3 regions of the Thalassotalea agarivorans genome follow, and region 1 is predicted to be linked to each of the others. Evidence: predicted binding sites of a transcription regulator. Region 1 holds the regulator's gene; each other region holds the start of a gene.
What was found. Region 1 encodes MetJ, which represses methionine synthesis genes. Its sites were predicted from a motif close to TAGACGTCTAGACGTCTA; they were not measured.
Positions count from the first base shown of each region.

Region 2: metK (methionine adenosyltransferase) is a predicted target of MetJ. The motif match lies at 3,698-3,715, and genes of this name have one in related genera.
Region 3: msrA (peptide-methionine (S)-S-oxide reductase MsrA) is a predicted target of MetJ. The motif match lies at 7,900-7,917, and genes of this name have one in related genera.

Region 1 covers NZ_AP027363.1:3,034,980-3,046,150, forward strand. The annotation lists gene metL (bifunctional aspartate kinase/homoserine dehydrogenase II) at 1-1,931, opposite strand, end outside; gene metB (cystathionine gamma-synthase) at 1,950-3,107, opposite strand; gene metJ (met regulon transcriptional regulator MetJ) at 3,286-3,612, shown strand; gene QUD85_RS13890 (malic enzyme-like NAD(P)-binding protein) at 3,668-4,906, opposite strand; gene QUD85_RS13895 (adenylosuccinate synthase) at 5,218-6,513, opposite strand; gene hflC (protease modulator HflC) at 6,731-7,618, opposite strand; gene hflK (FtsH protease activity modulator HflK) at 7,621-8,769, opposite strand; gene hflX (ribosome rescue GTPase HflX) at 8,871-10,157, opposite strand; gene hfq (RNA chaperone Hfq) at 10,190-10,450, opposite strand; gene miaA (tRNA (adenosine(37)-N6)-dimethylallyltransferase MiaA) at 10,541-11,171, opposite strand, start outside.
Region 2 covers NZ_AP027363.1:2,354,706-2,365,876, forward strand. The annotation lists gene QUD85_RS10715 (hypothetical protein) at 42-872, shown strand; gene QUD85_RS10720 (hypothetical protein) at 891-2,054, shown strand; RNA gene ssrS (6S RNA) at 2,142-2,324, shown strand; gene QUD85_RS10730 (porin) at 2,376-3,533, opposite strand; gene metK (methionine adenosyltransferase) at 3,803-4,990, shown strand; gene QUD85_RS10740 (DUF3313 family protein) at 5,200-5,814, opposite strand; gene QUD85_RS10745 (efflux RND transporter permease subunit) at 5,876-8,992, opposite strand; gene QUD85_RS10750 (efflux RND transporter periplasmic adaptor subunit) at 9,001-10,224, opposite strand; gene rsmE (16S rRNA (uracil(1498)-N(3))-methyltransferase) at 10,489-11,171, shown strand, end outside.
Region 3 covers NZ_AP027363.1:746,404-757,574, reverse strand. The annotation lists gene mobA (molybdenum cofactor guanylyltransferase) at 1-215, shown strand, start outside; gene moaB (molybdenum cofactor biosynthesis protein B) at 205-744, shown strand; gene moaC (cyclic pyranopterin monophosphate synthase MoaC) at 747-1,223, shown strand; gene QUD85_RS03500 (MoaD/ThiS family protein) at 1,234-1,485, shown strand; gene moaE (molybdopterin synthase catalytic subunit MoaE) at 1,488-1,937, shown strand; gene modA (molybdate ABC transporter substrate-binding protein) at 1,942-2,685, shown strand; gene modB (molybdate ABC transporter permease subunit) at 2,682-3,371, shown strand; gene QUD85_RS03480 (molybdenum ABC transporter ATP-binding protein) at 3,364-4,410, shown strand; gene QUD85_RS03475 (HesA/MoeB/ThiF family protein) at 4,461-5,168, shown strand; gene rmf (ribosome modulation factor) at 5,198-5,371, opposite strand; gene QUD85_RS03465 (DUF3820 family protein) at 5,662-5,877, opposite strand; gene QUD85_RS03460 (DUF3083 family protein) at 5,993-7,126, shown strand; gene msrA (peptide-methionine (S)-S-oxide reductase MsrA) at 7,329-7,856, opposite strand; gene QUD85_RS03450 (DUF885 domain-containing protein) at 7,969-9,741, opposite strand; gene QUD85_RS03445 (tetratricopeptide repeat protein) at 9,752-10,588, opposite strand; gene QUD85_RS03440 (undecaprenyl-diphosphate phosphatase) at 10,598-11,171, opposite strand, start outside.

The sequences.
Region 1 (11,171 bases):
TTTCGAGCATCTTTAAGCAAGGTTGAAAATGGAACACTGGCATCATAACTTTCGAACAACCAAGATAAAGTGCCCGAAAATATACCTGATATTTCAATCACTTTATCACCACTTCGGGCTAAATCATTAAGCGCGTAGTTCACTGGCAGGCCTGCACCAACCGTGGTGTTTCCATACCAAAGACTACCTGTTTCACTAGCTGTTGATAGTAATCGATTGTATTGCGGGGTATCTGCTGAGGCTGCCCATTTATTAGCACCAATCACATGAATGCCTTTAGCAAAGAATTCTTGGTAGTAATCACTAAATTCCTCACTAGGCGTCAGGTCAACAACGATCAACTCGTCATAAGGATGATTACCCAACCATTCCATTAACGCCGCCTTGTCATAATCGTTAGCATGCTGTTCATATAACGCTTTTGCTAGCGCAGGATTGATACCATCGTCGCGAATCAACGCTTTCTTACTACCTAAAAGACCTACTAGATAAGTGTTTTCTAAGCTGTGGTGTCTGCTAAGTTGCTCTGGCAGCATAGATAAGAATACTTCGCCAATATTACCTAATCCGGCAACGACAAGACCAATATGGCGAGCGTCTTTTGTCATTGCATGATGCACCCTGTTGAGTAATTCTATGGTGCAGTTTTCTTTGAGTACCGCAATGATGCTGTGGTTGTTACTGCTTTGAATAAAGCGCAGTGGCTTCGCCGATTTTGTTGCGCGTTTAAAGCGAGCAAACATGTTACCTTGCTGCGCTATATTGTGCCCAACCGCGGCGACTAAAGCGATAGGTGTCACTCGAACTTGAACATTTGATGATGCAAGCCAATCCGTGACTTGTTGTTGCGTGTGCTGTTGCACGACGACAAAACCCAATTCATGATCTATTTGCTCTACAGAAAACTGTTCAAAAGCAATTTTGGCTTGCTCCGTTTTTAAAAATTCAGATTCAATGAGTAGCAAGTCATTTAACCGTGTGACCGATAGCTCTTGTTTCGCTATTTCACCAAATGAGCCTATTTCACTGCCTAAAACCTCTGGCGCAAAACTACTAGCTACGTGTAAATGCACGGTATGTGGAAGTTGCTCGAAAGAAAGCGGTTTAAGTGTTTTTGCATGCAATACCGGGTTACCTAAGCGCCCCAGTTCTTTAGCTACTTCATTAGGTAAACGATGCAATTTTCTTGCATTTGGAACAACTCTAGGATCAGCACTGTATATACCGTCGACGTCGGTCCACAAGGTCACATTTTTTGCTTGCGCAAGTGCTGCCACGATTGTTGCTGAATAGTCACTGCCATTGCGACCAAGGGTGATAGCCTCGCCTTTACTGTCTTTGCCAATGTAACCTGTAATGACGGCTAATTTTTGATCTTCCAACAATTGATTAAATTGCTGCTGGCTTGCCTCATATTGTACTTGGCAATGCTTGGCATCGTCGACAATTAAATAGTCACGCGCATCGATAGTATAGCTTGCGGTGTATTCTTGGCTGATATAAGCAGATAAAAGGCGAGCAGACCAAACTTCACCAAAAGCCAAAATTTGATTGGTAAATTGTTGCGGTTGATTCAACAACCAAAAGGTAAGCTGTTTAATATCGGCATCTAATGCCTCAATTAACGGCTGACCAGATTCAATAGATAATAACTCTCTAATCAATTTTAGCTGCGACAGTTTTAACGATTCAATAGCACTACTTAGCGCTTCATCGTGCGCCTCAGCTAACTCAAACAAAGCAAACAGCGTATCTGTAGTATCACCATTGGCTGAGACAACAATTAAATCATCTTTCTTACAGTGCCTTCTAACTATAGTAAGTACTCGCTTTATGCAAGCGCTATCAGCCAAGCTACTACCACCAAATTTATGTACGTTGGTGCTAATAGCATTCGCTTGTTCAGTATGTACTGGGTTAACTCTGCTCATTTACTTTACCGTAACGTGTTAAGATTGGCTGGCTGCTAAGCCCTGCTCCAAATCTGCCAATATGTCGTCAATATCTTCTATTCCCACTGATAGTCGCACCAAATTTTGGCCGATTCCAGCGGCTTTTTGTGCGTCTAATTCCATTCCCGCATGGGTCATGGTAGATGGGTGACTAATTAAACTTTCAACGCCACCTAATGATTGCGCCAGGGTAAACAGCGAAAGGCCGTCGAACAGTTTCTTTACTGCATCAACACCGCCAACAAGTTCAAAACTCATCATGCTACCAAAATCCTTTTGTTGCTGTTTAGCAAGCTCATGATCCGGATGTGATGCTAACCCCGGATAATATACGTGTGCCACCGCTGGATGATCGGCAAGATACTGTGCGACGGCATTGGCATTTTGTTGATGTTGCTTAATACGCAGAGGTAATGTTTTTAAACCTCTCATGGCTAGATAGCTATCAAATGCGCTGCCCGTAACTCCGATACAGTTTGCCCACCATGCTAATGTCTCTCCAAGAGCTTTATCTTTGGTGATTACCGCACCACCAACCATGTCACTATGGCCATTTATAAATTTCGTTGTTGAATGAAAAACAATGTCTGCACCTAGTGCAAGTGGTTGTTGTAAAACTGGAGACAGAAATGTGTTGTCTACTGCAACCAAGGAACCAACAGCTTTGGCTTGTTCTACAATGCGTTTAATATCAACTAACCTCAGAAGCGGATTGCTCGGTGTTTCAACCAAGGTCAGTGTAGGTTTTAACGCCATCGCCTCGGCAAATGCCTGATCATTGGTTTGGTCAACAACTTTCAGTTTAAACTGTCCTTTCGCAGCCAAATGCGTGTACAAACGATAGCTGCCACCATAGCAGTCGTGTGGGATGACTAACAAATCATCTTTCGTTAATGTTTGTACAATGACGTGTGCTGCAGCCATACCCGTAGCGGTTACTATACCGACACTACCCCCTTCTAGTTGGGCGAGTGCGTCAGCAAATAATGCTCGTGTAGGGTTACCGGTTCTTGAATAATCAAAAGCACCTTTGTCATTAAATCCGTTCAATGCATACGTACTCGATAAATGCAGAGGTGCCACCACAGCTTTGTGATGCTCGTCACTGTTAATGCCGGCTCTAACGGCCTGCGTAGCAAACTTTTTGTCAGTCATGACGACTCCATATTTACGTTTAGGTGTTTAGACGTCTAAAACTCTAAACGTTTTAAATTTTATGTCAAGATCTTTTTAGACATCTAAACTTCTACACATATATAGTTGACTGTGTTTTTTGACACAGTACAATTTAACTATGGGCTAAAGCACAAGGTAAAGTTAAAGGGGAAGATGTATGGCAGAATGGAATGGGGAATATATTAACCCATATGCTGAACATGGTAAGAAAAGCGAACAAGTTAAAAAAATTACCGTTTCAATTCCATTGCGTGTGCTAAAAGTGTTGACCGATGAACGCACTCGTCGACAAGTAAACAACCTGCGTCATGCAACTAATAGTGAATTGCTATGTGAAGCATTCTTGCATGCGTTTACAGGACAACCTTTGCCAAATGACAATGATCTTGCAAAAGATAACCCTGAAAAGCTGCCTGAAGTTGTTAGAAAGGTTTTGGCAGAAAATGGCATAACAGATTTTAGCCAGTTCGAAGATCAAGACTAAGTTTAGTTAGATTAAAAAAGGCGCTATAAGCGCCTTTTTTATTGCTTAAAGCTAGCTACTGATACTTTGCCGGTAGCGGCAATTTTGCTACGCCTGATTCAACCGCAGCCGTCGCAACAGCTTTAGCCACTTTTTCGCACAATCTTTCATCCATTGGTTTTGGGATAATATACCCGGGACCAAATGCTAATGACGCTTCACCCGTTGCAGCAAGCACCTTTTCTGGTACTGCCAATTGTGCAAGACCTCTAATAGCCTCTACTGCGGCGATTTTCATCGCATCATTGATTTCAGTGGCCCTAACATCAAGTGCCCCTCTAAATATAAAAGGAAAACATAGAACATTGTTAACCTGATTCGGATAATCGGAACGACCCGTTGCCATAATAGCATCGGGGCGCGTTTTATGGACGAGTTCAGGAGAAATTTCAGGATCCGGGTTTGAACAGGCGAATACAATAGGCTTTGAAGCCATTAACGCTAATTGCTGGGCTGACAATAAATTAGGACCAGAAACACCAACAAAGACATCTGCATCTTTGATCGCATCGGTAAGCGTTTTGCTATCCGTGTCATTAGCAAACTGCTGCTTATAACGATTTAGCCCAGAGCGTCTAGTAGTAATAACCCCTTGTCTATCCAGCATGAAAATGTTGCTTCGATTTGCGCCGCATTTTATCAGTAAATCCATACAAGCGATGGCAGCAGCACCAGCCCCTAGACAAACAATTTTAGCTGTTGCGATAGATTTGTCTTGTATCTCCAAAGCGTTAAGCAGGCCCGCCGCAGTAACAATTGCCGTTCCATGTTGATCGTCATGAAAAACAGGCACGTCGCATTGTGCGATCAAGGCTCGCTCAATTTCAAAACATTCGGGCGCTTTGATATCTTCCAAATTAATACCGCCAAATGAATCGGCAATATTAGCGACAGTAGCAACAAACTCTTCTACCGTATTGTGTTTAACTTGAATATCAAAGGAATCAATATTTGCAAAGCGTTTGAATAATAATGCCTTACCTTCCATGACAGGTTTTGACGCCATTGGGCCTAAATTACCTAGCCCCAAAATCGCAGTACCATTTGAAATTACCGCCACGGTATTACCTTTTGCCGTATATTTGTATACGTCTTCTGGGTTTTGCGCTATTTCTCTCACTGGCTCAGCGACACCTGGGCTGTATGCTAGCGACAGATCTTGTGTTGTCTCTGCTGGAGAAGTAATTTCAATACTAATTTTACCTGGAGAAGGGAAGGCGTGATAATCCAGCGCCTGTTGGCGTATATCTAACATGTTGGGGAGATCCTACTTGTGCCGCGAGAAAATTATTTTTCATCAGAAAACCATCGAAGACACAAATAATACACAAATATTTAACCTAAGCTATTAAAAATAAAGAGGTTGGATGAGATCTTTTTTACATTTAATAGAAGGAAAAAGGCAGTTAAATCGTAATAAAACATATATTTTTGGCGCAAAAGCGACATAAATTGAGTAAAACTCTTTAAAAAACGTATTTATGATGTAATTTTACTACAAAGTTATAAAATTCAGGCATAAAAAAACCAGCCATAAGGCTGGTTTTTATTTAGTATAAACGATACTTATTCGAACGGATTAACCAGTACCATTGTCTCTACACGGTCTGGGCCAGTAGATACGATATCAATTGGTACGCCAGTTACTTCCTCTAAACGCTTGATGTACGCTTTAGCATTCGCTGGTAACTGTTCGTAATCAGTTACACCGAATGTTTTTTCTGACCAACCAGGCATTTCTTCGTAAACAGGTTCGATTTCTTCGTAACCTTCAGCAGCTGTCGGTGGTACAGTTAACACTTCACCAGTGTTCGTTTTATAACCAACACAAATTTTAAGTGTTTCAAGACCATCTAGTACATCAAGCTTAGTTAAACAAAAACCTGAAATACTGTTAACTTGTACTGCGCGATGCATTGCAACAGCATCAAACCAACCACAACGACGCTCACGACCTGTAGTTGCGCCAAATTCATGGCCTACAGTACCTAAATGGTTACCAATATCGTCATTTAATTCTGTCGGGAAAGGACCAGAGCCAACACGTGTTGTATAAGCTTTGGTAATACCTAGTACATAATCGATGTAGCGAGGACCAACACCACAACCTGTTGATACACCACCAACCGTTGTGTTTGAAGAGGTTACATAAGGGTAAGTACCGTGATCAATATCTAGAAGCGTACCTTGAGCACCTTCAAACATGATTGATTCACCATTCTTACGCGCTTGGTCAAGAATCTCTGCAACATCGCCAACCATACCAGTAATGATGTCTGCAATAGCAAGTGCATCTTCAAGTACTTTCTCGTAGCTTACCGCTTCTGCTTTGTAATATTGCGTTAACGCGAAGTTATGATACTCAACAATTTCTTTTAGCTTAGCCGCAAAGCTTTCTTTGTCGAAAAGGTCACCTACACGAAGGCCGCGACGAGCGACTTTATCTTCATATGCTGGACCAATACCACGACCTGTAGTACCGATAGCCTTGTTACCGCGAGCCGCTTCACGCGCTTGGTCTAACGCTACGTGGTAAGGCAAAATTAATGGACAAGCGTCACTGATAATCAAGCGCTCACGTACCGGAACATCACGTGCTTCAAGCATCGTAATTTCCTTCATTAGCGCTTCAGGACTTAATACTACACCGTTACCAATCATACATTTTACATTGTCACGCAAAATACCAGATGGAATTAAGTGAAGTACGGTTTTTTCACCGTCTACAATTAGCGTATGACCAGCATTGTGGCCACCTTGATAACGTACAACATACTTAGCTTTATCTGTAAGTAAGTCGACAACCTTACCTTTGCCTTCGTCACCCCATTGAGTGCCAAGGACTACGACGTTTTTACCCATATTTACATTTAGGAAAGAAAATTAGGCGGGGATTCTACCAAAATTCAACTTTGAGGAAAAGAGAAAGTTGATGATTAATACATCAATTATTGTGATCAAAATGTTTCTTACCATCAAGCATCAACACTTTTATCCGTTGAGTAAAATAACTCGATGATATGAAATAAAAAACTCCGTGAGCTTTGGGCATCACGGAGTTTTTACGGGTAATTACCGTTTATTTAGATTTTGACGGCTCTTTTAAATAGTGGAAAAACTCGCTGTCAGGCTTAACCACTAAGATATCGCTCTTTTTGTTGAAGCTTTTTTCATAGGCTTCCAAACTTCTAAAGAACGAGAAGAACTCGGCGTCTTGTTGATAGGCATCAGCGTAAATCTTTGCTGCTTGCGCATCACCTTCACCGCGTACTTCAGCTGCTTCTTTTTGTGCTGTCGCAATCATGACCGTCACTCGCGCGTCTACCTCTGAGCGAATAACTTCCGCTTGCTCTTTACCTTCACTGCGATGCTCTTTTGCTACAGCAGTACGTTCAGCGCGCATACGATCATAGATTGAGTTACTAACCTCTGTCGGTAAGTTGATGGCTTTTACACGCACATCGATAACTTCAATGCCTAGATCTTCTCTTGAACTACGTGCACTTTCTAGCGCTTGAGACATAACCGAAGAACGGTCGCCAGAAACGATTTCTTTAATGGTACGGTTACCAAATTCAGTACGCAGTCCGTTATTAATTTTTTGTTTCAATAATAGACGCGCGTTGTCTATCGAGCCTGATGTACGCAGGTAGTAAGTTGAGAAGTCAACAATTCGCCATTTCGCATAAGAGTCAACCATAAGGTCTTTCTTTTCTGCCGTAACGAAACGGTCTGGCGCTTCATCGAGTGTTTGAATACGGGCATCTATTTTTTTCACGTTTTCAATCAACGGAATTTTAAAATGCAAACCTGGCTCATATACACGCATATCGCCTGTAGCATCATCTCGTTTAATTTTTGAAAACTGGAACACGATACCGCGCTGGCCTTCGCCTACAACAAAAATCGATGACACAAATAGCACTAATAGAGCAACTAAAACGATCAATAAAAAATTCTTATTCATGATTAGTTTCTCCCATTGTTAAAACGGTCATTTCTGCCTAAAGAAGACGGCATAGACGGTTGAGAAACAGGCGTGTTACTACCTGATTGCTTAATTGGCGGAATAGAAATCGTGGTATTTGGTTGCGCACCTAAAATACGATCAAGTGGTAAATACATCATGTTGTTACCACCCTCAACATCAACCATAACTTTACTAGTGTTACCGTATATTTTTTCCATCGTCGACAGGTAAATACGATTACGAGTAACTTCTGGCGCTGCTTGGTATTCTGGCAACAATTTAACGAAACGAGCAACTTCACCCTGAGCATTCAATACAGTCTGCTCTTTATAAGCACTTGCTTCTTGTTCCATACGCTTAACTTGACCACGAGCAATAGGTTCTACACTTCGCGCGTAAGCTTCAGCTTCACGGATATAACGTACTTCATCCTCTTGTGCTGCAATCGCGTCATCAAATGCATCTTTAACTGCTTCTGGTGGACGAGCATCTTTGAAGTTAACGTCGACAATAATCATGCCCATGTCATAAGGTGCAATGATTTTTTCAAGTTCACTCCACACTTTCTGGCGCACATCTTCACGGCCTGACGTTAAAATATCATCCATATCAGAATGACCGATGACATAACGAAGCGCACTATCTAGCGCTTGCTCTAAGCTGTTGTCTGCATTAGTTACGCTAAATACGTAGTTGCGAGCGTTTTCCACTCGATACTGTACTTGCATTTCAACTAAAACAACGTTTTCGTCTTGCGTTAACATGAAGCCTGACGCATTCAATGCTCGCGTTGTTTGAACATCGATAGGAATAACTTCTTCTACAAATGTCCATTTCCAGCTTAAGCCCGGTTCTACAACACCGACATATTCACCGAAGCGCAGCTTAATCGCGCGCTCAGCTTCTTTTACGGTATAAATACACGAAAACAAATAAGCTACTAGTGCAATAAATAGCGGTAACATTAGTGCGAAACCACCAATACCACCTGAAGAGCTTCCCGATGACTTTCCGCCACCGCCGAATACTCCGCCCATTTTATTGCCTAAGTCTTTGAAAAACTCGTCTAAATCTGGTGGACCTTGGTTGTTTCCACCTTTGTTTTTCCAGGGGTCTTTATCGTCCTTCCCCGGCTCATTCCAAGCCATGCTGCTCTCCGCTAGGTTTGATTGTTATTGAATGAATGGCTTTAGTATTGCTACTAAAGCACGTTTAAATCTAAATATATCAGAAAGTTGTTTTACTGTGTTTAACTTTCTATAAATCCTTCGATTGTTGATTGGTCCTGTTTTAAAAACTGATACCAATCCTTTGTCGGCAATTTAATTGATAATAAACAATTACCTTGCTCGTCATAATTTTCTTTGTCGATACAGTTCAATTGATACAATTGCGCACGTAATTTTGACGCATTTGGTGGAATCTTCAATGTATGTTTGACCACCTGTCTATCGATACGTTCAGTGAGTGCCTGATAGAGCAGGTCTATGCCCTGGCCCGTTCGTGCCGACAACCACACCCTAATTGGCATGCCACTATCGTCTCTATCTATACGTGGCGAAACATCATCAAGATTATCAATTTTATTGCATATCAGCAGTTGCGTTACTTCGCCTGCTTCAATTTCATCAAGTACTTCTTGTACTTGTTCGATATTTTCTGTTCTTCTCGGATCCGAAATATCAATCACATGGAGCAACAATTCGGCTTCACGTGTTTCAGTTAATGTTGCTTTAAATGCCGCGACCAAGTCGTGAGGAAGATGACGTATGAATCCCACCGTATCGGCCAAAATAACTGGCCCAACATCTTCAACCTGAATTCGACGTAATGTCGGATCAAGTGTCGCGAACAATTGATCTGCAGCATAAACGCTTGCTTGTGTAATGGTGTTAAACAAGGTTGATTTGCCGGCATTGGTATAGCCAACCAAAGAGACTGTCGGTATTTCTGCTCTATTTCGAGCTCGACGCCCTTGTTGACGCTGCTTTTCAACCTTTTCTAAACGCTTACGGATGTTAACCATACGTTCACGAAGTAGACGTCTGTCTGTTTCTAATTGGGTTTCACCGGGTCCACGCAGGCCGATACCACCTTTTTGTCTCTCTAAGTGAGTCCAACCACGAATAAGCCTTGAGCTAATATGTTTAAGCTGCGCCAGCTCTACTTGCAATTTACCTTCATGCGTTCTCGCTCGTTGCGCAAAAATATCAAGAATCAATGTCGTGCGATCTATAACACGGCATTTGCACAAAGCTTCGATATTCTTTTCTTGAGAAGGGCTTAAACTATGATTAACCAGTATTACATTGGCATCGAACAGTTTAACTGCTTCAGCGATTTCTTCTGCTTTACCGCTACCAACAAAAAATTTGGGATGTGGACTGCTACGCTTGCCTGTTACTACAGTAAGCGCATTAACGCCCGCTGAACTAACAAGCATTTCAAATTCTTGTAAGTCTTCGCGAGCGTTTTCATCGGGGAAGTCAATATGAACAAGTACTGCCTGTTCACCAGCTTGATAACGGTCAAACAACTAAACCGCTCCAGACAATACTGATTTGTTCATTACTCTTGAGCTTCTCCAGCATTGAAGCCTGATTGGCCTTGAGCAGGCATGGTCGATACTGCGCGAGCAGGCACTACCGTTGAAATAGCATGCTTGTAAACCATTTGGCTAACAGTGTTTTTTAGTAAAATTACAAATTGGTCGAACGACTCTACTTGTCCCTGTAATTTAATACCGTTGACTAAATAAATCGCGACAGGAATGCGATCACGACGTAACGCATTCAAAAACGGATCTTGTAAAGATTGCCCCTTCGCCATTTTTAGGCCCCTTTTGTTATTTTTAGAAAGTTAAAAACTTCATTTTTTTTCGTTAGTTACGCACTAACATTGTTCATTATACACCAAAGATTAAAGTTTGCTCATTGCATTCAAGATTTGTTGCAAATTATCGCTTGCTTCCATTTTTAGTGTATGCACGTTTGGCCAACTTCTCAGCCAGGTCAATTGACGCTTAGCCAATTGCCTTGTTGCGCAAACACCACGGAAAATCATTTCTTCGTGGTCGAACTCCCCATCTAGGTATTGCCACATTTGGCGATAACCGACACAGCGAATAGACGGTAAATCTAGATGTAAGTCCCCTCGCGCCTTTAATTTAACCACTTCTTGCTCAAAATTTTGAGCGATCATTTGGTCAAATCTTAACTCAATACGATCATGCAACACTTTTCGATCGTTTGGGATCAAAGCAAATTGTAATACGTCACCGTCTACTTTATCACCTTTTTCTTGAATTAATTGTGACAAGGTGTGTCCGCTTACTCGAAATACTTCAATTGCTCGAGTTAAACGCTGCGGATCATTGGGATGGATCCGCTCTGCCGATTCAGCATCAAAGCTAGCTAATAGCTCATGCATCGCAGGCCATCCCTTGTCTTTTGCTTCTTGTTCTATTTCTGCTCGCACTGCTGCATTAGCTTCAGGTAAGTTAGAAATCCCGTCAATAAGACTTTTAAAGTACATCATGGTGCCACCCACC
Region 2 (11,171 bases), 680 kb from region 1:
CATTAGAAAGCTATTGGGCAAACTCTACAGATGACAAAGTGATGCTTGCGCATGCATTGCATGTTTTCGAAGACGAACTGCTAATCGTTAATAGTGAATACTCACTTACCCAAGCAAGCAAAGAAGTTAGCCTACTTAACTACCACCAACAGTATCCAACGAATCAATTGGCGTATTTACACCTACTAAAACAATGTGCCATCAACGAACCAAGCTACTGCAGTGAGTCTTTTTACAGGAAAGCCGATGCGCTGTTTCCTAACAATGGCGCGCCAGACTTCATACGTGCCACTATTGCGGCCAAAAACAATAACCAAGCACAATTTGAACGTTTGATTGAATCCGCTGCAGAAAAAACCGCATTTGATTTCAAGTCTTTTGATTACAACGATTATTTCATTCACAGTTACACCAGTGTCAACGACATACCTATTGGTTATGCTGCCTTGAACAGTCAAGGTTATGTTGCAGCAATGGCTGTGCCCAACCCGACGCATGTTATAGAGCAGTGCGAACAAGCGTTTGATCAGAACCTATCGCTACATGAGAGCTGCTATATATTGGCGTCGACAATGTCTCGAAGTGGTGGGGAAATGATTGTACAAGCCATAGGCTTAAAGATTGAAGAAAACTATTTTCAACAAACCGGTAAGCCCGGCCTAGACGAGGTTTATGCGCAAAAGCAGCAATTTGAACAATCGCTCGACAAAATGCATCAATTGAACGGCATGACATTAAGTTTAGTGGATGAACAATTTGTTGAAGGTTGGTTATCGCGTGGCCTGAAAGGTGGCGAGCTTGCCGCACAAGCTTACGCAATAGAAGAATCTAAGCGGCTATCGCTTGATCAAAACTATCATCCCTGCTTATAGAAGGCTGCTGTATACATAATGAAGAAATGGATTATTATTATCATTCTTTTAGCGCTTTTCGTCGCTTATTTTTTTGGCCCTTCTGCACCTAGCAACGAAAAAGTAGAATCGCTAGCTGATGGTGAGCCTGAGATCTCAGGCGCGATAGAAAATACTTCGAAAAACAAAAACAAAGAACCTGTTGAAGATAAAGTTAATCTCGCTGAAGTTGCTTTAACAATGGATAAGCCTCGCGACTTTGAACAAGAATGTTTAGTCAAAATGACGGCTATTGCGATAAGCCAAGCAGACGTTTTTGATAATCTAGACAGCTATAGCGAATCTTTGCGCGATACGGGTGATATACAAGCGCAACTTAGCTACGCGTTAATGCATATAAATTATCCTGCTGTCTATGGAACAGAAACGACTATTGTAGAGCGGGAAGATATTTTGAATGAGCTTTATCAATTGTGGCGCGCAGACCAAAACGATAAAGCAGCCTACGCCTATTTGTTTCAGCAATGTATGGTCGAACAGGCTGAATATTGCTCTGACACGTTTTTATCTCAATATAGCACTGTTGACGCTGAAAATGCTTACTACGACCACCTGCTTTTTAACCAAGCCATAGCAAAGCAAGATGGAATCACTGCACAATATTACTTGGCGCAAGCGTCAAACAAAGCAAGGTATGACTTATACTTTTACAAACATGCTCGTATCATCAATCAAACACTTAACAGCCGATTAAATCTTAATAAAGGGCTAGCCTTTGCGCCGGCAATTAATGCAACAACCAAAAATTTACCAGCATATAACCCACTGATTGATTATTGCATAAAAAATGAATCTCTTTCGCCCGTTGATCTAGAGCATTGTGGTCAATTAGGACAGCTAATGGCTGAAAAAAGTCACGAATTGCTTTCACAAAGTATTGGCTATGAGCTTGAAGAAAGCTACTACAAAAAAACGGGAAAAACCGGCCTAGAAAAAGTTGCAATACAGCGACGAAGCTCTAAAGCAGTTAATCATTTGTTTAGTACAGTTCCAGTTTTCACGATGGCTGTTGTTGATGAAGATATAGCGGATTTATGGTTTCAAACAGGAGCCGAAGAAGGGGAAACAGCTGCGATGATCAAAATAGCGGTGAAAGTAACTGAGCTTGCAGATAATCCTGACTACCGCCCTTGCGGCAGTTAACCGGTAAGTTGTTGAAATTATCTGCACTTAACAATTTCTTACGTAGTTTTTCTTTCTACTTCAGGCAATCCTTTAGTATAATTACTATGCCTTCTAGGATGTTTGCATGTTAACGATGTCCCTGAGCCGATAAGTTTTACCTAAGGGAATTTATCGCTTGCTATTGCGCAAGCCCGACGCGTATCGGGAAGCCTACGGCAAGAGTGCGATTTCCGCCTTGAACACACGGTTGTTCAAGGGCTAAGTTGACAGCGGCATTCTGGAATGGCGATCAAAAAAAACGGCAACCTAAGTCGCCGTTTCCCATAGCTTTAAACTATTCTAAAAGTCCATTCTAAAGCCTAAACCAATTTGATCTTCACCTATATCTGATCCATCAGCACCCTTGGTAGAATCAAGTACCCCCTCGATATAAGCTGAAAAACCCTTCGTGAACTGATAATCGGTACCAAGGTATATATGAGTCAATTCATATTGATTTAACGGGCCGGAGCTTTCATCAGATAAGTAGTTGAAACCACCATGTACGCCCCAATTGTTCTCGAAGTTGTATTTAACCATCAACTCCGCACCCATAGCATCGGCCATAATCGAGTTTAAATCATTAATTTCGTGATATTCCATTGTGGTTAATACAAGTGCAGCATACAAACCTTTGTTGGCAAGAGAGCCATAGCTTGCACCAAAAGTTAAAAGCGTATCACTTACGTCTAAAGAGGGTAAAACACCAGCGTCGTCAATAATTTTTAAATTAGCTTTGTTATAAACTGCGCCAATCATCAAGCCAAAATCAAACGTGTACCCCACTTTCACAGCAAACGAGTTGTCATAAGCCAAATCAGTGTCTTCAATGATATCACCGGTATCGTCGTCTACGATGTAGATGGTTTCATCTGTAAACTGAAATTGTACACCTAAATCCAAACCACCTAAAATCTCTACGTCGTATTGCAATGCCTGTTCAGCACGACCGGTACCGGAAATACCACCGTCGATACCAAAGTTGTAAGTACCTGAGGCTTTACCACCAAAGACATAAAAATTATCGGTAACGCCACCAATATCGTAACTCAGCCCCCACTGCTTACCCAGTGTTAACTCACCTACGCCATCTTTTTTAATACCTACAAAACCTTTACGAATGAAGAAGCTTTCTCCATCTGCGCCAGCTGGTCTGAGACTGTTTCCGCCGGTGTTTCTGACAAACTCAACACCACCTACATTATTTGTTAATACCACACCCCATTCAGAGCGAGCAAAACCCGTCCAGCCATCGCCTAAATCTTTTGAAAAGATCAGCCATAAACGTGATGCGCCGTCTTCAACGGTATTAGTGTCTTTTCCTTGTAATATGAAGGCAGAATATGAAACCCCAAGGTCAACAGCCCCTACATCAGGATTATTATATAGCTCCGCGCCATTACTGCTTCCCGCAAATACTGCACTTGCGACCCCTACTGCTAACATTGATTTTGTCATTTTTAGCATAAGCTTCCCATTCTCTTAGCGATTGCTTGATCCAAAGTGGATTTTTATAAGTATTACCACCACTTAATACACATTTAACACATACAAATTTATAACATAATTATTACATCTATTCCTAATTTCACAACTTTAAGGTATATAGATTTAAAAACATATAGACGTCTAGACGTAAAAAACTGGAAATATAAAAATTACTCCGTATAATGCACGTCAATTACTTTGGGTAAATGCCCTTAAAAAAATTTTTGGAAAATATCATTATGTCGACCCATTTATTTACTTCAGAATCAGTATCGGAAGGTCATCCGGATAAAATTGCTGATCAGATTTCAGATGCTGTATTAGATGCAATCATTGCTGAAGACAAATATGCACGTGTTGCGTGTGAAACTATGGTTAAAACAGGTGTAGCGATAATATCAGGCGAAATCTCAACGTCAGCGTGGGTTGATTTAGAAGATTTAACGCGTAAAGTCATCACTGATATTGGTTACACTTCGTCAGACGTAGGTTTCGATGGCGAAACCTGTGGCATCATGAATTTAATTGGTAAACAGTCTGTCGATATTGCACAAGGTGTAGACCGCAGCAAGCCAGAAGACCAAGGTGCCGGTGACCAAGGGTTAATGTTTGGCTACGCAAGTAACGAAACTGACGTATTAATGCCTGCGCCGATTACGTATTCACATAGAATCGTTGAGCGCCAAGCTGAAGCACGTAAATCAGGTTTATTGCCGTGGCTTCGCCCAGATGCGAAAAGTCAGGTGACGTTTGTTTACGAAGATAATAAGCCTGTTGCCATCGATACAGTTGTCCTTTCTACTCAGCATAATCCAGATGTGACACAAGCCGATTTAAAAGAAGCGGCGATGGAACTCATTATTAAGCATGTTTTGCCTGAAGAGCTACTAACAAAAGCAACAAAATTCCATATAAACCCAACAGGTAACTTTGTTATCGGTGGTCCAGTAGGTGACTGTGGTTTAACTGGCCGTAAAATTATTGTTGATACCTATGGTGGTATGGCAAGACACGGTGGTGGTGCTTTCTCTGGTAAAGATCCATCAAAAGTAGATAGAAGTGCTGCTTATGCTGGCCGCTATGTTGCTAAGAACATTGTTGCTGCTGGTCTTGCAGACCGTTGCGAAATTCAAGTGTCATACGCAATTGGTGTTGCAGAGCCGACCTCAATTCACGTTGAAACATTTGGCACGGGTAAAATCTCAGATGAGAAATTAGTTGCCTTGGTGAGAGAGCATTTTGATTTGCGCCCATATGCAATTACAAAGATGCTTGATTTACTACATCCTATGTATCGCCCAACAGCAGCTTATGGTCACTTTGGTCGTAACCCTTATGAAATGACAGTAGCAGGTGAAACCTTTACAGCCTTCTCTTGGGAAAAAACGGATAAAGCTGACGAACTTCGCGCAGCGGCTGGGATATAAGCTACGGGCTACGGGCTACGGGCTACGGGCTACGGGCTACGGGCTACGGGCTACGGGCTACGGGCTACGGGCTACGGGCTACGGGCTACGGGCTAACAAATGATAAAGTCAGTTGAACTTGGTCAACAGATTTTTAATAACTAGCATTACTATTATTCAGTATAAAAAAAGGAGCTCCAAGAGCTCCTTTTTTTATTGCTTAAACTAACCTAGTTTGCTTTTTTATCATGCGCTTCGTCAACAAATGCACGTAAGTTTGTGCCCCATTGCTCAAACAACTCTTCTGTGTTTTCTTTACGCGCTAAATCAGTGTTTGGTTGGTAATCACTACCTACACTTTCTACACCTTCTAGCATATAAACTAATTCACCAGTGCCGCCGTCTCTTAATTGAATATTTACGCGCATTTCGCCTACACCCTTAGTGCGAGCTTCAACGTCGTCCTTTGAAACAAATGGCGTAAAGGCAATAATTGTCACGTGAACAACAAGCACACCTTTATCTGCTTCTGCCACTACGGCATATTTGTCTTTTAAAGCGCCTTCAATACTCTTTTTGAACTTGCCTTGCATCCATGAACGATTGCCAGGCTGAACATCCCATTTGAATGTTTTCTTGTCAATCCAAGGTGCAGGTACAATCTTTGAATGGCTTAAATCCAATTCATCTACATGAAACTTGTCGTAATCGGCAAGTGTTTTGTATTCATGCGTATATTGAATATCAACTTCAATAAACTTGCTCTCATTTGCTGTTGCCATAAACGATGTAGCACTTGCCAACACGGCGGTTAATGCTAATGTTTTAAGATTTTTAAACACCATAATCCATCCTTATTTTACTTGTTAATTTCACGTTACAAGTTAATTTATTCAGAGTCAATAATTAATCAGCGTCGGTTTGAGGACCTTTCACTTTTTCACGCATTCGCTGCACTAGCATGTAATAGAAAGGAACTAAAAACGTACCGATTAGTGTTGCAGCTAACATACCTGCTAACACAGTTAAACCCAGTGAAACCCTGCTCGCTGCACCCGCGCCAGTTGCAAATACTAGTGGTAATACACCAAGCACGAACGAAAGTGCCGTCATTAATACCGCTCTAAAACGCATACGCGCAGCAGTTAAAGCAGCATCAATAATTGATTTGCCCTCTGCTCGTTGCTCCATGGCAAATTCGACGATCAATATTGCGGTTTTAGTCGATAAACCTATCAACAACACCAAACCCACTTGCGCATAGATATTATTTGCCATGCCGACCAAAAACAGCGCCAGCATCGCGCCGAATATCGCTATCGGTACAGCGGCAATAACGCTAAATGGTATTGTCCAACTTTCATACTGAGCAACTAAGAACAAGTATACAAACACAACAGCTAAACCAAACAATACTGGCGCAAGGTTACCTGCTTCAATTTCTTGTTTAGACTGCCCGGCCCATTCATAAATAAAGCCTTGTGGCAGTTTATCAGCAAGTTCTTGCATAATTGCAATGGCATCACCAGATGAATACCCCGTTGCCGCTTGACCTGTAATACTTGCACTACGATACAAGTTAAAGTGATTGATACTGGTTGGCCCTAATACCGGCTCAAGTTTTGCAAGCGTCGTTAGTGGCACCATCTCTCCGTCTTTATTACGCACATAGTAGTGACGCAAGTCAGCCGGCTCTTTCCTAAATTCGGTTTCCGCTTGAATAGTTACCCTATAGGTGCGGCCAAACTGCGTAAAGTCATTAATATAAAGCGAGCCTAATTGCGCTTGTAAGGTCACAAAGATATCTGATAACGCAACACCTTGTGCCTTAACTTTGTCACGGTCTACTTCTAGGAAGTATTGCGGCACATTCGCTCGATAGGTACTAAATACACGTGATAGTTCTGGTCGTTGATTGGCTTCATAAATTAAACCATTCATCACCTGCGCAAGCTCAGCAGGCGAGCGCCCTTCACTGTCTTGTAGTCTGAACTCAAAACCGGCACTTGAGCCAAGGCCTGGAATTGGCGGTGGATTGAACATCATGATTTGGGCGTCAGGCAATGCCCATAGCTGGCCCATTAAACGGCCTATTACTTGTCTTAACCCAAGCTCTGGCGTTGTCCGCTCTTCCCAATCTTTGAGCATGACGATACCAAAACCATTGTTGGAGCCCGCGCCACCTAACAGTGAAAAGCCTGACACGGTAATCACTTCTTCAACTGCCGGGTCATTTAGTAAAGTTGGCGTGATTTTATCAATAAGCGCTTGCGTTCGATTGCTCGATGCTGCATCTGGCAGCTGAATATCTAAAAAGACAAAACCTTGGTCTTCTCCCGGCACGAAGCCGGTAGGCACTGTTTTAGCTAAGTAGGCAGTTGCGCCAAACAATATAAGTACCAGTATGCTAATACGGGCAACGCGTTTTAATAAAAAGCCAACCGTTGCAACATAACCGCCTGTCGATTTCTCGATAAGCTTTTCTACAGGTCGCAACCACTTCATTGTTTTCATGTGTTTTGCACTTAGCAGAACCGTACATAGTGCAGGGCTGAGCGTTAATGCATTTAACGAAGAAATCAGTACCGCAAACGATATCGTTACGGAAAACTGTTTGTATAACTCACCGGTGATACCTGGCATAAATCCGACCGGCACAAATACCGCCAACAATACTAGCGTCGTTGCAACTATCGGGCCCGATACCTGACTCATGGCTTTCGCCACGGCTTCCTTAATTGGCAATTGCTCTTCTTTAAGGATCCGTTCGACATTCTCAATAACGATAATGGCGTCATCTACCACGATACCAATGGCGAGTACTAAGCCAAACAAGGTGATTAGGTTAATTGAATACCCCATCACTAACATGAAGGCAAAGGTACCAATAAGTGATACTGGAATCGCAATACTTGGTATTAAGGTTGCGCGCCAATTTTGTAAGAATAAGAAAACGACAATGACAACAAGCCCAATAGCTTGGAACAGCGTTACCTTAACTTCGTCAATAGAGCGTAGAATAAACTCGGTTGTGTCGTAAGCAATAACGTACTCTAAGCCGTCAGGAAAGCGCGAAGATAACTTGTCCATTTCCGCTTTGACCAGCTGTGCAACTTCCGTAGCGTTGGCATCTGGTAATTGGTAAATAACCAAAAAGGCGGTGTCTTCACCATTGAGTCGCGCCTGAATATCGTAGTCTTGAGATCCCATTTCAATGCGCGCAATGTCGTTTAAGCGAACAAAGTTACCATCAAGGTTATCTCTTACTATCGTTTGCCCAAACTCTTCTGGCGTTTGCAATCGGCCACGTGCTTGAATGGAATATTCAAATTGCTGATTAGGCAAAGAAGGACTTGCACCAAGTTTACCAGCAGCAACAATCACGTTTTGTTCTTGCAAAGCTTGCTGTACTTCAGCTACGGTAATGCCAAGCGATGACATGCGATCTGGTCGCAACCATATGCGCATGCTATAGGTCATTTCACCCATCACTTCAGCAGAAGCAACGCCTTTAATACGACCAAGAGGCTCTACCAAATAGTTGGTGGCATAGTTACTTAAAAAGATTTGATCTAACGCATCTTGTTCTGAGTACAAGTTAATCGCCATCAACATACTAGTTGATTGCTTCTTAACGGTGACACCTTGCCTAATAACTTCCTGCGGCAAGGAATTCTCAGCAAGTGCTACCCTATTTTGCACGTTAACTTGGGCAATATCGTCGTCAATGCCAACCTTAAAATATACCGTTATCGTGGCAACGCCATTGTTTGACGCCGTTGATTCGATATAAAGCATATCTTCAACGCCATTGACCTGCTCTTCTATCGGCCGTATCACCGACTCCTCGACAACCTGTGCACTCGCCCCTGGGTACACAGCAGTAATTTGCACTTGTGGTGGTGTAATTTGCGGATATAAGTTGATCGGCAAGGTAAATAGCGCGATTAAACCCGCTATAACAATGACAATAGAGATTACAAAGGCAAATTTAGGGCGATGTATAAACGTATTACTAAACATAAGCGCCCCTATTCAGTTGCTGAACTTGTATCTGTACTACCGCTTTCTTCGCCCGATTGCTCGTGTGATTCTATCGTGCCCGTTACTGGATCGACTTTTCTTTCGGCTGGCATCACCTCAATACCTGCACGCACTTTCTGAACGCCCTCGATGATGACGCGCTCACCCTGTTTCAAGCCAGACTCTACCGCCCACATAGCATTCATACGGCGGCCCAGTTCAACGTGACGCTGAACGACTTTGTTGCTTTCATCAACCACCAATACAAATTTACCTTGTTGGTTCGTTTGCACTGCCACTTGTGGCACCAATGCCGTTAAGGTTTTATCTCTAGTTTCAATAATTAGGGTAACAAACATACCTGGAATAATAATGCGCTCTGGATTAGAGAACACAGCACGTAATTCAACCGTACCTGTACCTTCGTTAATGCGCGTATCGGCGTAATCTATGTAACCTTTTTCTTTGTATAGCTGATTGTTCGGCAAGCGAATAGACATATCGATAGGAATGTCTTTAGGGTTTTTAAATTCGCGGTGACGCTGCAAGTAATCGATGTAACCTTCTTCCTCAATTTGGAAGTTAACAAAACTAGGGTCTGTTACCGTAAGCTCTGCAAGCGAACCACTAGTAGGACCAACAATGTTACCAACGTTGTAGGTAACCTTACCGATGCGCGCATCAAAAGGTGCTGACACCGTGGTGTAACTTAAATTAAGTTCAGCTTGTTCTAACGCAGCTTCAGCAGCTTTCACAGCTGATTCTGCTTGGCTCGCTTCACTGTCTAGTTTGTCTAAGTCTGATTGGCTAATAAAACCATCTTTTGAAATCTTTTGGCCACGCGCTAAATTACGTTTTGCCGTTGCTGCGGCAGACTGGCGCGAATGCAAATCAGCTCTCGCCTTTGTTAAGTCCGCTTGATATTTGGCAGGATCGATTTTAAACAGCACCTGTCCCTGAGTAACTAAAGAGCCTTCTTTAAAACGTCGCTCTAAAAGCTCACCTTCTACTCGTGCTTTTAATTCGGCAACTTTAGACGCTTCTGTACGTGCAACAAACTCGCGATATCGCCCTATTTCTTCCGTTTTAATGGTATAGACGGACACTGCAGGCGGTGGCGCCTGAACGGCTGCTTGCTGATTGTCTCCGCAACCCGTTACTGAAACGAGTAACCCCAGTGGAAGTACCGTAACGATTGCTTTCGACATCTTACGGAAAAGTAGTTTTTGCATAACATACACTCAATTATTTTTTATCGTTCTATAAAGCAAAACAATAGCTTAGACATCTGATATAAATTTAATGCAATTTTTTGTTAATAACACGTTATTTTTTACTTATTGGGCATAAAACACGCCATTTGACCTTGAAAAAGAACAAGAATGGACTGATAAACAAAATCTTAGCGATCAAATAAAATCATTGATTAGTTACATTATACTTTGTCGCAAGCAAGACATTTTGTAGAATAAAGGTAAAAGTTAATAGCGTTCACTATGCGAAATCCACGACTCTATATCGATATTCCATTAACCGTAGGCTCAACTGTTGAGTTGTCTGCTGACGCATTTGGCCATGCCATTCGTGTACTTAGACTGAAACAAGGCGATCAAATCACTTTGTTTAATGGTCAGTGGCACGATGGAGAGGCATTGGATTTTAATGCTAGGTTAACTGAAGTGACCAAAAAGACGGCGAGTGCAACGCTTGAGAGCAGCACTGTAATAAATAGCGAGTCACCCGTGTCTATTCACCTGGGGCAAGGTATATCTAGAGGCGATCGTATGGATTTTACTTTGCAAAAATCCGTTGAATTAGGCGTTTCACAAATAACCCCAATATTTACAGAACGTTGCGGTGTGAAATTATCAGGCGAACGCCTCGCAAAAAAAGTCGACCAATGGCAAAAAATTGTCATTAGTGCGTGTGAACAAAGTGGTCGTGCAATCGTACCTAAGGTCAATGAACCGCTAACTTATCAACAATGGTTAGCAAATGACCGTGATGAGCTAAAATTAAACCTGCATCCAAAAGCGACGCAATCTATTATGACCTTGCCAATGGATACGCAATCTGTGCAATTGCTGATAGGCCCAGAAGGTGGTTTATCCGATGAAGAAATACAATTGGCAAATGATGCTGGCTATCAAGACGTCTTATTAGGTCCACGCGTTTTAAG
Region 3 (11,171 bases), 1.1 Mb from region 1:
TGCCGATTAACGCTTTTAGTGAGCAATTCTTTAACCAAGCGTTCAGTCAATTTTCAGGTAAAGGGCCGTCTATCAAATCGTTGTTAGCTGCAATACCTAGCAAGCAATTATCGGTTAAACATCATCAGGCTTTTATTAATACTAATACGCCAGAGCACTGGCAAAAAGCGCTGCATTTGCAAGCGCAAAATAGCAAGGAATCATATGTCAGTTAAATCTAATGTGGCATTCATGCCACTCAATATCGCCGTATTAACTGTGTCCGATACACGTGATGAATCTAACGACACGTCAGGACAAGCTCTAGTAGAAAGATTGGCAGCAGCTGGCCATCAATTGGCGGAAAAGCGCATCGTAAAAGACGATGTATATCAATTGCGTGCCGTTGTATCAGCTTGGATAGCAGATGAAAATATTGATGCAATCGTGTCAACCGGCGGCACAGGATTCACCGCTCGCGATAACACTCCAGAGGCAATTCAAGTGTTGTTTGACAAAAATATAGAAGGATTTGGGGAACTGTTTCGCGCAATTAGCTATAACGAGATAGGCACATCAACGGTGCAATCTCGCGCTTTTGCAGGTATGGCAAATAATACAGTGATCTTCTGTGTACCAGGCTCCACCAACGCTTGTAAAACAGCATGGGATAAAATCATTGAAGAGCAACTAAATGCCAGCCATCGCCCATGTAACTTCGTGCCTCACTTGAAAACAACAACGCTTTGCCAAAGCCGAGGTTAGCGATGACGCAGTCTTTTACCCATCTTAATGAAAAAGGCGAAGCCAATATGGTGGATGTTACCGAGAAGGCGGTAACACAGCGCATTGCAACAGCAGAAGGTTTCGTCCATATGGAAAGTGCTACCTTGGCAATGATTGCCCAAGGTGAGCACAAGAAAGGCGATGTTATTTCGGTTGCCCGTATTGCCGGCATACAAGCGGCTAAAAAATGCAGTGATTTAATTCCATTATGTCATCCACTGATGCTGACGAAAGTAACGATCGAGTTTGAACTGGATACAGCACAGCAAAAAGTCCGTGTGCTCGCAACATGCAAATTAGCCGGACAAACGGGTGTAGAGATGGAGGCTCTTACTGCGGTATCCGTTGCATGCCTAACGCTTTTTGATATGTGTAAAGCCGTCGACAAGTCGATGACAATCGAGGGAATTAAAGTATTAAATAAGTCTGGCGGCAAAAGCGGTGATTGGCAGCGTTAACAAGGAGAGCATGATGGTCACGATTCGATTTTTTGCAGCCTTAAAAGAACAATTAGATTGTTCTAGCTTAACAATAGACAAAACTGATATTTCTGATATCGCTGCGTTAAAAGCCCACCTTGTTGATGTAAACCCCCATTGGAAAGAAGCATTGCTCAACAATGCGTTACTAGCATCTGTAAACCATCAAATGGTTAACGAGCAATGTGCGATTAAACAAGGTGATGAGGTTGCCTTCTTCCCTCCTGTGACGGGCGGCTAACTATGGAAATAGCAATCCAGCACAATGATTTTAGCGTTGCAGATGAAATCGCCAAGCTTGAACAGGATAACGTCGACGATGGCGCTACTGTAACCTTTACCGGTCGTGTGCGCGCGCAAAATAATCAGCAAAATGTCACAGGCTTATTTCTTGAACATTACCCTGAAATGACAGAAAAAATGCTTACCGACATCATCAAGCAAGCAAGAAGCAAGTGGCAAATATCGAAAGTTCGCGTTATCCATCGCGTGGGTCATTTGTCTTTGGGCGACAATATTGTGTTCGTCGGCGTCACAAGTCGACACAGAACAGATGCCTTTGCCAGTGCTGAATTTATTATGGACTTTCTCAAGGTCAAAGCCCCTTTTTGGAAAAAAGAAACGACTGAACAGGGCGAAAAATGGTTAGACGCCAAGGCTTCAGATCATCAAAAAGCGAGTAATTGGGAGTAAAACGTTGCTACGACGTGGACTAAATTTTATCTTGCTTTGTAGCTATTTATTAATAGCTGATTTTGCCCATTCACAGCAGCTACGTGTTGCCGTTGCAACTAACTTTGCCCCCACACTAAAAGCAATAGTCCCTGCATTTGAAGAAAAATACGAGGTAAACGTTGATGTTATTTCAGCAGCGTCGGGCGTATTGTTTCAACAAGCCACTTTTGGCGCACCGTTTGATGTTTTTGTCAGTGCTGATAGCTTGCGCCCTGCAAAGCTATCACAACAAGGGCTAGCGCATTATGTTAATACCTATGCCTATGGCAAGCTCGTATTGTTCAGTAACAACCCTAAGGTCACATCGATAGAAGACCTAGATAAAGTTAAGGGTAAAATAGCTATTGCTAACCCTAAGACAGCACCCTATGGCATTGCGGCTAAAGAAGCCCTTCAACACAGCAAAGTGTGGCAAAAAATACAGCCTCAATTAGTTACAGCAAACAATGTTGCACAAGCGCACAGTCAGTTTCTCACCGGCAATGTAGAGGCTGCGCTAGTAAGCGAAAGTTTTGTCGTTGGGAGCGCTCAAGTACACCGCGTTGATATCGCTAGCTACAACCGCATTGTTCAATCTGTTTGTATCCTTAGCAACACAAAAGACCAAGCAATAGCAAAAGCGTTTGTCACGTATTTGTTAAGTAGTGAAGTTCAAAATGTGATCGAAAAGCATGGCTACGACAAAGCGCAGGGAGGTAAGTCATGAGTGCCGATATCCTTGCACTTACCACAACACTAAAAATGGCGTTTATTAGCACCATTATCCTGTTGTGCATCGGTATACCTTTGGCGTGGTGGTTGGCAAATTTAAAACACAAAAGCAAAGTGGTGCTTGAAGCGTTTATTGCCCTCCCCCTAGTGCTACCGCCGACCGTATTAGGATTCTATTTGTTAGTCGCATTTGCCCCAGATAAATTGCCCGGCCAGCTGTGGCAACAAGCAACCGGACAACAATTGGCGTTTAGTTTTTCGGCCATTGTTATTGGCTCTATTTTCTATTCATTACCGTTTATGGTGCAGCCGATACAACGCGCCTTTGAACAATTAGGTGATGAATATACGCAAACTGCAGCAAGCCTAGGAGCAGGCCCTTTTAAACGGTTTTATTCTATTGTGCTCCCATTGACCAAGCATAGTATTGTATCCGCCGCTTGCTTGGCTTTTGCGCATACTCTTGGCGAGTTTGGGGTAGTGCTAATGATAGGTGGTAACATTCCTGGAGAAACGAGAGTTTTGTCGATAGCGCTCTTCGATCATGTTGAAGCCTTTGATTATCAACAGGCCCACTATTTGGCAGGAGCACTTATCGTTGGAAGTGTTTTGTTTCTCTCGTTAATCTATTGGTTAAGTAGAAAGCAGTCTTCATTGCTACCGGAGACTCGTGATGCTTGATGTCAATTTAAGCGTTGAAAAACGCGCCTTTAAACTTTCAGTACGCTATTCGTTTCAACCGGGAATCACCGGAATTTGGGGAGAATCTGGGGCGGGAAAGTCTACACTTTTAAACGCAATAGCGGGATTTGAAACACTTTTGCAAAGTGAACTGATGTTAAATCAACAATCAATCGTGCATCTCCCCCCTGAAAGACGTCAAGTTGGCTATGTATTTCAGCAACCAAGGTTGTTTCCTCATTTATCGGTTAAGCAAAATATCAGCTATGGTTATGGCATCAAACAAACTGCCAAAAAGCCTTTGCAATATTGGATAGATGCAACGGGATGCACTGCGCTTTTAAATAAACCTATTGCCAAACTGTCAGGTGGTGAAAAACAGCGTGTAGCGCTGGCTCGTGCCCTTGCTACAGAGCCTAGTATATTACTGCTAGACGAACCCTTCTCTGCACTTGATGAGAACAACAAACGCGCTCTACTCGCTTTAGTAAAAAAAATCGCTAACGAGCAAAACATCATCATATTGTTTGTTAGCCACCAGCTCAGCGAAATTCAAGCTATCGCTGATAATTTAGTTGTGATTGAGCAAGGTAACGCAGTGCTAGATGGTCCTATACATGAAGCAATCCATCGTTTGCGCGACCAACATACACTATTGAGTAGCTTTTCGGCGACAGTCAAAAATCATATGAATGAACAAGGGATCAGTGAGTTAGCGCTGCCTGATGGCACACCTATCTATAGCGCACTCCTGCCTGAAGGTATTGTTCAAAATGATACGATTCGATGTATGATTTATGCCGAAGATTTAAGTATTAACTTGATCAAGAACGACGCCACATCAATCGTCAACCAAGTGCCTGCGACTATCAAAGATCTAGTTCATCATCAAAACTATGTATGTGTCACGTTAATGCTGGCAGAACAAACATTTTACGTAAAAATTACACCATACTCTTATCAACAACTAGAGCTTGAATATAATCAAAATGTTTGGATTCAATGTAAAGCAAGCGCAATTAAAACCTATGCAATATAGTAAGGAGCACCGTGCTTAGCCAACAAGAACAATTAAGATATTCGCGCCAGATGATGGTAAGCAAAATAGGCGAACAAGGTCAGCTAAAGTTACAACAAGCAAGCGTACTTATTGTTGGTATGGGCGGCCTAGGTAACCCAATGGTTGCCTACCTAGGAAGTGCTGGCCTTGGTAAGCTTGTTTTAGTGGATGGTGACGATATAGATTATACCAACTTGCAACGACAAGTACTTTTTACCGAACAAGATGTCGGCGCTAATAAAGCTGAAACACTGCAACAATTCATGCAAAACCAAAATAGTGCAGTTGATATTGAAGTAGTGGATGAAATGTTGGATGAGGAACTGGCAGAGTATTATATTCCACAGGTAGATGTTGTCATTGATTGCACAGACAATATTGAAACTCGTTATCTACTTAACAGATTGTGCGTTAGCCATAAAGTACCACTAATCGTTGGCGCGGCGACAGGGTTTGATGGGCAACACATGGTGGTTAATAGTAACGAGCAAGACAACGCTTGCTATGAATGTCTTTTTCCTAGCAGCCAAAAAGCACCGATTGTAAATTGCCAAACGGTAGGGATAGTCGGCCCAGTTTTATCGATCATCGCCGGTATGCAGGCACTACATACAATCAAACTAATCACCGGATTACCGGTAAAATATAACACCCTATTTGCATTTGATGGAATGGATATGCAGTGGCAACAATTTACCATTGGTAAGCAAGAAAGTTGCCCTATTTGCAACCAATAAAAAGGGAGGCTATTTGCCTCCCAATGTAATTACTTAAACAACCCCATACTTCGGTCCGTCATGGCCTCTCGCCAGCCCCCGAGCCATTCAGATTTCGCGTTTGCATTGTTATAAGGGCACATTTCCTTTGAGCGCCCCATGAGTCCAGCTTGATACCCATTGTGATGTGCGCGTTCTAAACGATCTCGTTTTTGTCTTCTCATTAGCCAACTCCGTATATCTTATTGATAATATTAATATTTATAGACAATTGTTATTAGCAAAAACCAGCCAAAAAAGTTGCTATCAACTCATTAAGTAAAGTGGAATTAAAGCGAGTATTCAAGGCGAAAATTGTACAAATAACCTAATAAAACTAGGGGTATTTTACAGTGGCATGAAGATCCAAGTCTTTGATTAAGAGCTTTTCTAATGGAAACAAAACTTTAACGAGAATGTCATATACCTGATGTTAATAAACAGCTCAATTTCCATAAAAAAAAGGTTTAAAAGATTATTTTAACAGCGGCCTAAGCATTCCCTCTAAGCCATTTAATTTTACTTCATAAATTAGCGCTAGTTGTTCACCCAATTTACCTGGTGGAAAACCATTACTGTGAAACCACACTAAGTAGGGTTCAGGTAAGGTCAGTAACTTTCTACCGGCATATTTGCCAAACGGCATAGTTTGGTTAATCGCTGCTACAAGCGCCGCTTTATCGTCAATCATGAATAGGTTCCTGTCTATGAATTGTGAACTTTTGATGAAGAAAATCGAGATACACAATACTGTCACAATCAATTTTTACACTGGCGCCAATTTCAAACAAGGGAAAGTTTAACCTATGTCTATTATTCGAAAGCGCAGTGCCGCGCATAAAACTTATGTACCAGAGAATGCGCGCGATAACCAATATTTGTTAGCGGAGTTTCCATTATCGCCACAACTATTGGCTGATTTGAACAAGCCCATAGCTCAAGTTGACAGTTACAACAGCGCAAGCAAAGCTTCTCCTTATTATTATGTGTACCATAATCTCTGTGAGATTTTCTTCTCCCTAGCAAAAGAGATGTCCATAACCAATGGACTGCTGATCGCAAATGATAAACTTGCTCGGGTGCGTTTTAGCAATGAAATGCACCAATGGCAGACTAATCAACAAATATTGTTTTACTACAATCCGATGCAGCACAGTGTTTCAAAGGCTTTTTGCGACCCTGATAAACAAGCTAAAAAAATTACCTTATTGTTTCTTGCATCAGGTGAAGATTTGCGACTAAATGCCGCCAAGTTTCACCAAAAGATCGCCACATTTTTAAATACTTTTGCTAATAAAATCGCCTTACCAGCAAAGCAAATTCGATTCAGAGACCACCAACATCTAACCTTCGATTTGTTTGCAAAAGAAAAGTATCAGAGTGAATCTATCGCACACAAACTTCGGCCTATAGCTATTCGCTACGGTTCACAAGGAACTGTGCTTCCAGCAGAGGTAACTTCGTTAACTTACGTTGTAGTTAATTTCGAACTGTCCCCGTCAGTGATAAACACAGTACAAGTAGATAAACAATCTAGCGACCCTTTTAACCCGCTATACACATTTTTGACCGATAAATTTAGTGAATCAGCTAAGAAATACAATCTCAACAATGGTGCACTAATAGCCAATGGCCTGGTACCTATTGTTCGTTGGTCGCTTCATGAAATATCAGCAAATATGGGCGAACTGCAAATGCTCGGATACAACCCAAATAAAGGCTCCTGCGGATTAATCAGCAAATGGAACCCTAAAGAGTTAGTAGAAAACTTTCAGCTAGTGTTTGTAGCGACCAGTGATAACGAGAGTAAATATGGCTACGGCAGCTTTGTTAATCAGATCCGTGCTGCCCTTAATCTATTTTGTGAAAAGTTAGACCTAGATCCAAAAGCAGACGAAGTCATAGTGCGTATCCACCAACACATCGCCTACGACACCTAATAACATTTGGGGTCAGAACATGTTCTGACCCCAGCATTAAAAGCTAGCGATAGTTTGTATAAATTAGGAAGTCGCTTTGTACTTTAATTGCCGCAGAGCATAGAGCTTTAGCGAGGTTCAGCAAGGCTCTGTTACGAACGAGTTTATCTAAAAATAGGAGATTTGGGGTCAGAACATGATCTGACCCCAAATATTTAAAAGGTTATTTAAGTTTGTTTGCGAAGGTTTGTTTAAACTTGGCAAGTTTTGGAGAAACCACCATTTGGCAGTATTGATTTTCAGGGTTATTGTTGAAGTACTCTTGATGATAAGCTTCGCCGCTATAAAACGTAGTTGCTTCTGTTACTTCAGTCACCACTGGATCAGGCCAAATTTTTTCTTGTTCAATTTCAGTGATAATTTCTTTTGCAGCTTGTTGCTGTGCTTGGTCATGAAAAAAGATAGCGCTTCTATATTGTGTGCCAACATCATTACCCTGACGGTTAAGCTGGGTTGGATTATGCAATGAAAAGAAAATTTCTAGGATCTCGCGGTAACTCAGTTCATTTTCATCATAGTCAAGTACGACAACTTCTGCATGACCCGTTGTTCCAGCACATACAGCCTGATATGTCGGATTTTCAACGTGTCCGCCCATATAACCAGAAACTGCACTATTAACGCCTTTTACACTATTAAACGCCGCCTCTATGCACCAGAAACAGCCACCAGCCAATGTTGCTTTTGCCATGATGAATTACTCTTTTACTTTTAACGTTAGCAATACTAACAAACAGACGTTTAGACGTCTAGAAGTTTTTGAACACTTTAATAATAAAAAACCCGCTGACGCGGGCTTTTTGTTATTTGTTTTGTTCGATAAAGGTATCGATTTGCTGTTCGAGCACGGATAAGGGCACAGAACCGTTTACTAATACCGCGTCATGAAACGCTCTGATATCAAATTTATCACCCAGTTCGGTTTCAGCTTTAGTCCTTAAACGGCGAATAGTAAGTTCACCAATTTTGTAAGACAACGCTTGTCCAGGCCAAGAGATATAGCGATCGATTTCAGTGGTTACATTGTGCATAGACAACGCTGTATTACCCGCCATAAAATCAAGCGCCTGTTGACGTGTCCACCCTTTCGAGTGCATGCCAGTGTCTACAACTAATCGCGCTGCTCGCCACATTTCATACGTTAAACGGCCAAAGTCGCTATATGGGTCTTTATAAAAACCGGCTTCTTTACCCAAGAATTCTGCGTATAAGCCCCAACCTTCACCAAAGGCAGATATGTAGCTGTAACGTCTAAAGTTAGGCAACGAAGTTAACTCACGATTTAATGAAATCTGTAGATGGTGCCCCGGCACCGCTTCATGCAATGTCAACGCCTCCATTTCATATAACGGACGCTTGTCTAATGCGTAAGTATTAACCCAATAATAACCGGCTTCAGTATCTGAACTTGCGCCAGCATATCTGCCGGTCGTATATTTCGGCGCTATTTCCGCAGGCACAGGCTTAATACCGTATGGTGTACGTGGTAACTTGCCAAAATACTTAGGTAACATGGCATCCGCTTTTTTAGATATGTAAGCAGCTTCCTTTAACAACTCTTCAGCTGTTTTTGGATAGAACCTTTCGTCCGTTCTTAAAAACGTTAGGAATTCTTCAAAGCTTCCGTCAAAGCCAACTTGCTCAATGATTTTCGCCATTTCTTCACGAATACGAGCGACTTCGCTTACCCCAATCTCATGTACTTCATCGGCAGAAATATCTAACGTTGTGAAGTAATTTACACGATTTTGATAAAACGATGCGCCATTAGGTAACTCGCTAGCGGCAATAGTTTTGCGAGCGCCCGGCATGTACTCTTCGGTCATAAAGGTATAAAACGCACGGTAACTAGGTAACACATTGCGTTTAACCGCTTGTTTGCCTTGTTGCACTAATACATGCTTTTGCTGAGGCGAAATACTGTCAGGTATATTCTTAAACGGTTGGTAATAAACACTATCTTCAACATTAACAATGAATGCGCTGATAGAATCTTCAAAACCATTTAATACGACCTGCGGTTGCGTATTACCTATCGCAAGTCCTTGTCGCATCCAAAACATTTGCTGGTCGAAATACTCTGGCAATGCATCTAACTGAGCCAAGTAATCTTCATAATCCTCTATCGATTTACGCGGTTTACGTGCTATGTATGCAATACTGGCATGAAAGCCACTTTCCGCCGTTAAAGGCATTTGGTGGGTTAGATAGGTGTAATTATCAACGCTATTTTGTAATTGATACGTCAGTATTTGCGCATTGATTTTCTCTTCACTCGTTAACGTCGCTGTATCGAGCGCTTTAACGCGTTCAAGTAACGCTTGCTCATCGTCAAACTTTTCTTCTAAAAAGTCAGGAGACAAATCCGGCAGCTCGGATGCAGCATCTTCATCGCCAAAACTGGCGGCCAAACTAGGGTTTGTATCTAGTTGGTGCTGCCAATGATCTTCAATAATACTTGCTAGATCTTCACTGCTCTGTGATTGAACAACATCTTCCTCTATCTGTTGCGGGCCACTTGAACAAGCCACAATAAAGGTAGACAAAAAAGTAAGGTTGAGTAGTTTAGTCTTCATCAAGGTACCATTAATACATAAGTGCGTAGAGTTTACGTCGATATTTTGCAGCTAAAGGGTCGCCATCCGGCAATGCCTTTAACACATCTAAAAGTAAGCGTTTACTCTCGTTATCTTGACCATCCTTTTGCACTAATGCAAGCAATATAGCCAACGCCTCTTCTTGGCGATTATGTTGACTATATTGAGTCGCTAGTTGTCGCTTTATTGCCACATCATCCGGATTTTCCGCACTGGCTTGCTCTAAAGCTAATATTTCAGGCGATTGCGACGCCTCTTCAGCAAGTTCTAGTTTGGATAGTAACGCTTTGTAGGTACCGTCTTGGTCAACCATTGTAACGGTCTCTAACAGCGCTTTAGCTTCGACAAGCTTGCCAGTTTGGATATAAGCATCAATCAAAACAAATTTTATATCAGCACGTGTGTCATCAATAGCAAACGCCTGCTGTGCTAGCGTAAATGCTTCATTGACGTTACCCTCTTCCATAGATTGTTTTGCTTTTTGCAACAATCCATCTTCAGGTTTAGGTAAATGCTTTTGCAAAAAGGCAGAAACAGCCTCATCTGGCTGCGGTCCTGCTAATGCATCAAGCGGTTGCCCATCTTTAATTAACACAATAGTAGGCAGCGCTTGTAAGCCAAATTGCATCGCTATTTGTTGCTGTTGTTCGCAATCAACGGTAGCGAAAGTTAAATGTTCACTAACACCTGCGACCGCGCTTGAAAGTTTGTCTCTTAGTTCAATACTTTCTGGTACTTGCTGCGCCCAAAAAGCAATCAGAATCAGTTTTTCTTTCGAGTCTTCAAGCACTACTTGTTGAAAATTTTCTAGCGTTAACGCCGTCATAAAGCTTTCCTATGAAAATACAAACCACAGTAATACCGCGCCCAACAGCAAGCGATATATAACAAATGGCATCATGCCCAATTTATTAACTATGATTAAAAACCAGTGAATACAGGCATATGCACTAATAAATGCAATCAAGCTTCCTAAACCTAATACACTGTAGTCGATATGATGTTCTCCCGTTAGCATTTTTAACGTTAAATACCCACCGGCCATCGCAATAACGGGAATTGATAGCAAAAAGGAAAAACGGGCGGCATTGTCGCGAGAAAGTCCTAACATAAGGCCTGCAGTCATAGTGATGCCTGAACGAGAGGTACCTGGAATAAGCGCAATAGCCTGAGCAAAGCCGATAATCATCGCTCCTTTAAAACCAAGTTTCTCAACATCAACATTTTGCTTCGCTTTAATATCAGCAAAGCCTAACAATGCACCAAATACGATGGTTGTTGCAGCAATAACAAGCGCAGAGCGAAAATGTGTTTCGATAAAATCATTACCAAAATATCCAAACAAACCTGCTGGTATCGACGCAAACAGAATCCACCAAGCTAGCCTGCCATCAAAGCTTGATACTTGT